2 regions of the Pseudomonas sp. LS_2 genome follow, and region 2 is predicted to be linked to the other one. Evidence: predicted binding sites of a transcription regulator. Region 2 holds the regulator's gene; the other holds the start of a gene.
The links. Region 2 encodes FliA, which starts transcription of late flagellar genes. Its sites were predicted from a motif close to CTAAAGTTTNNNNNNNNNNNGCCGNTAA; they were not measured.

Region 1: the regulator FliA is predicted to act here: its motif matches at 2,408-2,435, upstream of motA (flagellar motor stator protein MotA).

What each region holds. Positions count from the first base shown of each region.
Region 1 is NZ_JAVAYC010000001.1:299,737-304,060, reverse strand. It holds gene rsgA (small ribosomal subunit biogenesis GTPase RsgA) at 1-362, shown strand, start outside; gene motB (flagellar motor protein MotB) at 471-1,487, opposite strand; gene motA (flagellar motor stator protein MotA) at 1,491-2,342, opposite strand; gene RAC97_RS01340 (HDOD domain-containing protein) at 2,474-4,009, shown strand; gene RAC97_RS01335 (rhodanese-like domain-containing protein) at 4,055-4,324, shown strand, end outside.
Region 2 is NZ_JAVAYC010000024.1:8,110-12,433, forward strand. It holds gene fleN (flagellar synthesis regulator FleN) at 103-936, shown strand; gene fliA (RNA polymerase sigma factor FliA) at 933-1,673, shown strand; gene RAC97_RS19190 (chemotaxis response regulator CheY) at 1,778-2,152, shown strand; gene RAC97_RS19195 (protein phosphatase CheZ) at 2,171-2,959, shown strand; gene RAC97_RS19200 (chemotaxis protein CheA) at 2,972-4,324, shown strand, end outside.

The DNA of each region.
Region 1 (4,324 bases), on a different contig from region 2:
CGTCGCTGGTCAACAGCCTGCTGCCCGATGCGCAAAGCCGGGTCGGCGACCTGTCGGAGTGGTCCGGCCAGGGTACTCACACCACCACCACGGCGCGGCTGTACCATTTCCCCAATGGCGGCGACCTGATCGACTCGCCGGGCATTCGCGAGTTCGGCTTGGCGCATGTCAGCCGCGACGACGTGGAGGCGGGGTTCGTCGAGTTCCGCGACCTGCTCGGCACCTGTCGTTTTCGCGACTGCAAGCATGATCGCGAGCCGGGTTGTGCGCTGCTCAAGGCGTTGGATGAAGGGCGGGTATCGGCACAGCGGATGCACAGCTATCGCTCGATCGTGGCGAGCCTGACGCAAGACACCTACTGACGAGTGCGATCCCTTCAGGAGCGGGCTTGTCCGCGACCACCGGCAAGGCCGGTGCCATGCACCGCAGTGCCTGGTTCGCGGACAAGCCCGCTCCTACAGGGTATGGCCTCAGTTTTCCTTGGGCTCGTCCATCTTCAAGACACCCTCTTCGAAGATGTTCAGCTTCTGGCGCAGCTCACGCGGCTGCATCGGCTGCGAACCGTCGGTCGGCGCCGTTGACGCGCCGGGTGGCGCATCGACGGGCGCCGCCGGGTTGGCCGGTGCTTCGGGCGCGCCCTGCTCGCCTTCGATATCGCGCTGGGCCTTCTTGGTCAGGACGATGATATCGATACGACGGTTCACCGGGTTGAGCGGGTTCTCGCGGTCGAACAGCGACGACGAGGCATAACCCACTACCCGCGCCACCTGCCCGTCCGGGTAGCCACCAGCGACCAGCGCACGGCGCGCGGCGTTGGCGCGGTTGGCCGACAGCTCCCAGTTGCCGTAGTCGCCGGTGCCGGAGTAAGGCTTGGCATCGGTATGGCCACTGACGCTGATCTTGTTCGGCACCGCCTTGATGGTGTCGGCCATGGCCAGCAGGATGTCTTCGAAATAGGGTTTCAAGCGCGCACTGCCCAGGTCGAACATGGGTCGGTTCTCGGCATCCATGATCTGGATGCGCAGGCCGTCCTGGGTAATCTCGAACAGGATCTGGTCCTTGAACTTCTGCAGCTCAGGGTTTTCCTCGACCTTGTTCTGCAACTCTTGCAGCAGCAGGTTCAAGCGCTCCTGCTCGACCTGCTCGGCCATGTTCTCGATCCGGTCCTTGTCCAGCTGGATGCTGGTGTCAGGGGTGGGCTCGGCCTTTTCTTCCGGGTTGATGGTCTTTTCCGGCGCCAGCTCAGGCGAGCCGCCCAGGTCGATGACATAGGGCGTGCCACTTTCCGTGAAGCCGATCGGGTCCTTGAAGTAGCCGGCAATGGCGATCTTCTGCTCGGGCGTGGCGGTGGAAAGCAGCCACAGCACGAGGAAGAACGCCATCATCGCCGTGGCGAAGTCGGCAAAGGCGATCTTCCAGGAACCGCCGTGGTGGCCGTCGCCATAGCGCTTGACGCGCTTGACGATGATGGGCTGATTGTTCTCCATGGCTTAGCGACCGCGAACCGCTTGTTCCAGTTCGGCGAAGCTGGGGCGGTGCGCCGGGTACAGCACCTTGCGCCCGAACTCCACGGCCAGCGATGGCGGCATGCCGGAAGCCGACGCCACCAGCGAGGCCTTGATCGCCTCGTAGACGTTCAGCTCTTCCTTGGCATCGTGGCGCAGCGAGGTGGACAGCGGGCCGAAGAAACCGTAGGCCGCAAGAATACCGAGGAAGGTACCCACCAGTGCAGCGCCGACGTGCAGGCCGATGGACTTCTGGTCGCCCTCGCCCAGCGAGGCCATGGTGATCACGATACCCAATACCGCCGCCACGATACCGAAGCCCGGCAGGGCGTCGGACACGGCGGTCACGGCGTGGGATGGGTGCTCGAGCTCTTCCTTGAGGCTCATCAGTTCCATGTCGAACAGGCCTTCCAGCTCGTGGGGCGCCATGTTGCCGGTGGACATGATGCGCAGGTAGTCGCAGACGAACGCCGTCATGCGCTCGTCGCCGATCACCGCAGGGTACTTGGCGAAGATCGGGCTGGCCGCGGGGTCTTCGATATCCCCCTCGATGGCCATCATGCCTTCGCGACGGCTCTTGTTGAGGATCTCGTAGATCAGGCCCAGCACTTCCAGATAGAAGGTGTGCGTGAAGCGGGTGCCGAACATCTTCAGGGACTTCTTGAATACATGCATGGTCATGTATCCAGGGTTCGCCTGAAGGAATGCACCGAAGGCCGCACCGCCGATGATCAGAACTTCGTAGGGCTGGATCAGTGCCGCGATCTTGCCGTGGGAGAGCACATATCCGCCGAGCACGCTCGCGAATACGACGATGATGCCGATAATTTTAGCCATAGGTTCAAAGCACTTGCTGTCGTGGTCGGGGTCGGGGTGCGGAAGCTGTCAAACACTTCTTCTACTTATCGGCAGAACTGCGCCAGACTATAGCCACGAATCGCGAAAAGCCAGTTTGGACTGATGTCAAAATGCCAATTGAAACCAAGCTACCCGCTCAGACACCCTCCTCCCTCGATGCCTGGGTAAAGCTGCTCGACGGTGTTCGCGTACCGGTTCCCAAGGAAAGCTACGACAGCGTCATGGCGGCCATCAGGGACAGCCGCAGCTCCCTGCGCGACATCGCCGAGCTGATGCAGGACAGCCCGTCGCTGGTGTTGTGCGTGATGCGCGAGGCCAACCACCCGGCCAACGCCAGCCAGGCCCAACCCGCCGAGAGCCTGGAAGTGGCCCTCAACCGCCTGGGCCTGACGCGCATCGCCGAGATGCTCGGACGTCTGCCGGTAATGCCCGGGGACGATTTCCCGCCGGTACTGCGCCAGTTCCTGCTGATCAGCCAGCATGCCACGCAACAGGCCAACGGCCTGTTCGCCAGCCGCCTGGCGCGTCTCTGGCAGGAAATCCACTGGGGCAGCCTGCTGTTCCTCTCCCCGCTCTGGGCCATGGCCCTGGCCTACCCCAAACTGCTCGATGCCTGGGAACTGCGGGTCATCCACAAGGGCGAAGAAGCGGCGCAGGTGGAGCACGAACTGTTCGGCGTGCGCGTCATGCAGTTGTGCCAGGTTGTTGCAGAGCACTGGCGCCTGCCCGGCTGGGTGACCCAGGGCTACCGCCTGCTGCTCGAAGAACGCGAGCAACTGGCCCAGGTACTGCTGATCGCCCGCGAACAGGATGCCCTCACCCAGCAACACCTGCTGGACGAAGCACCGGCCCTGCGCCGCTGGTTCAACCAGCCACCCAACACCGTGCTGCTGGCCAACGGCTTGGCGCTGTCGGCCCAGGTAGGCTGGGACAACCCGCACCTGCTGCGCTGGCAGTTGCTCACTGCGTTGTACCTGCAAACCTCGCTGGATGACGTGCAGCAGCAGGTGCACCAACAGGCCGCCGCCAGCGCCCGCCACCACGCACGGCACGCCTTGTTCCACCCCGCCGAAGCGCTTATCTGGCCGTGGAACCAGCGCCGCCCGCACCCCGACATGCTCACCCCGCCGCCGCCACCGCCGCACGACCTGGAGCGCTGGCGGGCACTGTGCGGCGAACTGCTGGCCCAGCCCAGCCCGTTCAGCAATGCGGTGCACCTGGCAACCCAGGCGCGCATGGCCCTGCAAGCCTGCGGCCTGACCCGTATCATGCTGTTGATGGTCGACCGCCAGCAGGACTGCCTGCGCGTACAACAAACCACCGGCGTGCCACGTGAAGCCGCCGCCCTGGTACTGCCGCTTGCCGAGAGCAAGCTCTTGCAGCGCCTGGTCAGCAAGACCGGGCAACTGCGCCTGACCCCAGAGAACCACGCCCAGTTCGCCGCCCTGTTGCCCGCGCCGCTGCGCACGCTGTTCAATGGCGAGCACCTGCTGATGCGTTCGCTGGCAGTGGGCGAGCAAGTATTGATGCTGGCGATTGCCGACCAGGACGGCAGGCCGCTGGCCGACGTCAGCGTGCAGGGCTTCGGCAAGACCGCCCAATGCATTGAGCGGGCCCTGGCCACCTTCGCCAACCGCAATGCCTGAGCCTTGCGCTACAATCGCCCCTCCGTTCCACCTTGGAGACCGTGGATGACTGATTTTTCCGGCTTGCCCCTGGTGATCGAAGCCGCCGACCTGCTGCCACGCCTGGGCTCGCCCTCGCTGATCCTGGTAGACCTGACCAGCGCCAACCGCTACGTCAGCGGGCACATCCCCGGCGCCCGTTTCGTCGACCCGAAGCGCACCCAGCTTGGCCAGCCGCCTGCGCCAGGCCTGCTGCCGGCGCGTGCCGACCTGGAAAAGCTGTTCGGCGAACTCGGCCATCGCGACGATGCTGTCTACGTGGTGTATGACGACGAA
Region 2 (4,324 bases):
CGCAGCAGGATCATCGCGCAGGCGGTTTCACTACCGACCCTAGGTACCGGGCAAGACCCTTCAAGTGGACTGGTTCCACGCGAAACAAGGTAAAGAACAGAAATGGGTAGCATGCATCCCGTACAGGTGATCGCCGTGACCGGTGGCAAAGGTGGCGTCGGCAAGACCAACGTTTCAGTGAACCTGTCCCTGGCATTGGCCGAACTCGGCCGCCGGGTCATGTTGCTGGATGCCGACCTGGGCCTGGCCAACGTCGACGTGCTGCTGGGCCTGACACCCAAGCGCACCCTGGCCGACGTCATCGAAGGCCGTTGCGAGCTGCGCGATGTACTCCTGCAAGGCCCTGGCGGGGTACGTATCGTGCCGGCGGCCTCTGGCACCCAGAGCATGGTGCACCTGGCTCCGGCCCAGCATGCCGGGTTGATCCAAGCCTTCAGCGAGATCGGCGACAACCTCGACGTACTGGTGATCGACACCGCTGCGGGTATTGGTGACTCAGTGGTCAGTTTCGTCCGCGCCGCCCAGGAAGTGCTGCTGGTGGTATGTGACGAGCCCACCTCGATCACCGACGCCTACGCGCTGATCAAGCTGCTCAACCGCGACTACGGCATGAACCGTTTCCGCGTGCTGGCCAACATGGCGCAAAGCCCGCAGGAAGGGCGCAACCTGTTCGCCAAGCTGACCAAGGTCACCGACCGTTTCCTCGACGTGGCCCTGCAGTACGTCGGCGCGGTGCCATACGACGAATGCGTGCGCAAGGCGGTGCAGAAGCAGCGGGCAGTGTACGAAGCCTTCCCGCGTTCCAAGTGCGCCCTGGCCTTCAAGGCCATCGCGCAGAAGGTCGACAGCTGGCCGCTGCCAGCCAATCCGCGCGGTCACCTTGAGTTCTTCGTCGAACGCCTGGTGCAACCCACCAGCGCAGGGCCGGTGCTATGAGTTCGAGCGGTTTCAAGATGTACAGCAAGGCGTCCAAGGATGCCCAGTACGAGCTGATCGAGCGCTATGCGCCGCTGGTCAAGCGTATCGCCTACCACCTGCTGGCGCGCCTGCCGGCCAACGTGCAGGTCGAGGACCTGATCCAGGCCGGCATGATCGGTTTGCTGGAAGTGGCCAACAAATACGACGCCAGCAAGGGCGCCAGCTTCGAGACCTATGCCGGCATCCGCATCCGCGGCGCGATGCTTGACGAGGTGCGCAAGGGCGATTGGGCGCCGCGTTCGGTGCACCGCAACACGCGCATGGTCAGTGACGCGATGCGCAGCGTCGAGGCCAGAACGGGTCGTGACGCTAAAGATCACGAGGTTGCTGCCGAACTCCAATTGAGTCTCGATGATTACTACGGGATTTTGAACGATACCTTGGGCAGCCGCCTGTTCAGTTTCGACGACCTGTTGCAGGACGGTGAACATGAAGGGCTGCACGAGGACGGTGCCAGCGGCCAGCTGGAACCTTCGCGTGATCTGGAAGACGAGCGCTTCCAGTCGGCCCTGGCAGAGGCGATTGCCAACCTGCCGGAGCGCGAGCGCCTGGTACTGTCGCTGTACTACGACGAGGAGCTGAACCTCAAGGAGATCGGTGAGGTGCTGGGGGTCAGCGAGTCACGGGTCAGCCAGTTGCACAGCCAGTGCGCGGCACGCCTGCGCAGCCGCCTTGGGGAATGGCGGGCGCGTTGAGCGAAGGTTTCATTGCAGTCGTTGCAGGTTGTACCGAATTGATTGAGCGCGCGCTCGGCGCCGAGCGCGTTAAAGACTGCTTGGAGGTCTAATTGAACAAAGATATGAAAATCCTCATCGTTGACGACTTCTCGACGATGCGGCGGATCATCAAGAACCTGTTGCGTGACCTGGGCTTCACCAACGTCAAAGAGGCCGATGATGGCAACACGGCACTGCCGATGCTCAACAGCGAGCCCTTCGACTTCCTCGTGACCGACTGGAACATGCCTGGCATGACTGGCATCGACCTGCTGCGCGCGGTACGCGCCGACGAACGCCTCAAGCACCTGCCGGTGCTGATGGTGACCGCTGAGGCCAAGCGCGAGCAGATCATCGAAGCGGCCCAGGCCGGCGTCAACGGCTACGTGGTCAAGCCGTTCACTGCCTTGGCGCTGAAAGAAAAGATCGAGAAGATCTTCGAGCGCGTCAACGGCTGAGCCACGTCAGGGGGCGCTATGGAATCCAAGAACGATTCTCTGGGGGAGTTCGAGTCGACCCTCAAGAAGCATGCCGAAGAACTGGTGCAGAGCCTGGAGCGCGGCCAGTTCGGCGACGCGGTGCAACTGATCCACCAGCTCAACCAGACCCGCGACCGTGGCCTGTACCAGGAAGTCGGCAAGCTCACCCGTGAGCTGCACAGTGCCATCGTCAACTTCCAGATCGACCCGCACATGCCGCAGGCCGAGGAGGTGTCGCAGATCACCGACGCTACCGAACGCCTGTCCTATGTGGTGCGGCTGACCGAGAACGCGGCCAATCGCACCATGGACCTGGTCGAGCAGAGCACCCCGGTGCTCAACGACCTGGCGAGCGAGGCCCAGGCCCTGTCGGCCGACTGGCAGCGCTTCATGCGCCGGGAAGTGGCAGCGCCGGAGTTCCGTGAGCTGGCCAAGCGCGTCGACGTTTTCCTGGCGCGCAGTGCCGAGGGCAACCGCGACGTCGCCAGCCATCTCAACGATATCTTGCTGGCTCAGGACTATCAGGACCTGACCGGCCAGGTCATCAAGCGCGTCACCGCGCTGGTGACCGAAGTCGAAAAAAATCTGCTCAAGCTCGTGCTCATGGCCAGTCAAGTCGACCGCTTTGCCGGTATCGAACATGACCACCAGCAGTTGCGTGCTGAAAAAGATCAAGAAAAACATCCGACTCGGGGTGAAGGTCCGCAGATTCATGCCGATAAGCGTGAAGACGTCGTGTCCAGTCAGGACGATGTCGACGATCTGCTGTCCAGCCTGGGTTTTTAGGGAGCACGTTTAATGAGCTTCGGCGCCGATGAAGAAATCCTCCAGGATTTCCTGGTAGAAGCCGGCGAAATCCTTGAGCAACTGTCCGAGCAACTGGTCGAGCTGGAAAGCCGGCCCGACGATGCCGACCTGCTCAATGCGATCTTCCGCGGTTTTCACACTGTAAAAGGGGGCGCCGGCTTCCTCCAGCTCAACGAGCTGGTGGAGTGCTGCCATATCGCAGAGAACGTGTTCGACATCCTGCGCAAAGGGGAGCGCCGGGTCGATGCGGAACTGATGGATGTGGTGCTCGAGGCACTGGATACGGTGAACAGCATGTTCGGCCAGGTCCGCGAGCGCACCGACATCACCCCGGCCACGCCGGAGCTTCTGGCGGCGCTGTCTCGCCTGGCAGAGCCCGCTGGCAACGATGCGCCAGTCGCAGTCGCCGAACCGGTTGCCGCGGTTGAGGCACCTGCTGCCGAGGCCGATATCACCGACACCGAATTCGAACAACTGCTCGACTCGCTCGATGCGGTCAAGGCCGAGGCCGAGGCTGCCCAGCAGCTGCAAGGCGAAGTCACCAGCGGTGGCGGTGACGAAATCACCGACGCCGAATTCGAGTCGTTGCTCGACCAGTTGCACGGCAAAGGCCAGTTCTCTGCCGAGATCACCGCTACCCAGCCCGAGACCAGCGTGGCTGCACCGGCAGGTGATGAAATCACCGATGCCGAGTTCGAGGCGCTGCTTGACCAGTTGCACGGCAAGGGCACCTTCGCCGTCGACGCGTTGCCTGGGGTCGCCGCCGCCGCCGGTACCGCCGCACCGGCGGGTGCTGCGGGCGAACACATCACCGAAAACGAGTTCGAAGCGCTGCTCGACCAGTTGCACGGCAAGGGCAAGTTTTCCAGCGATGCGGTCGTTGCCGAGGCGCCCGCAGCTGTAGCCGCAGTAGCCGCCTCTGCGGCAAAGCCTGCTCCTGCTCCTGCACCTGCACCTGCACCTGCACCTGCACCTGCACCTGCCGCCGCCAAGCCTGCTGCCCCCGCAGCGGCCCGCGCCCCCGCTGCTGCACCCGAGAAGCATGGTGCCAGCGAGGCGGAAACCACCGTACGCGTCGACACCGCACGCCTGGACGAGATCATGAACATGGTCGGCGAACTGGTGCTGGTGCGTAACCGCCTGGTGCGCCTGGGCCTGAACAGCGGCGACGAGGCCATGTCCAAGGCCGTGTCCAACCTCGACGTGGTCACCGCCGACCTGCAGACCGCGGTGATGAAAACCCGCATGCAGCCGATCAAGAAGGTCTTCGGCCGCTTCCCACGCCTGGTTCGTGACCTGGCGCGCCAGCTCAAGAAAGAGATCAACCTGGAACTGGTCGGCGAA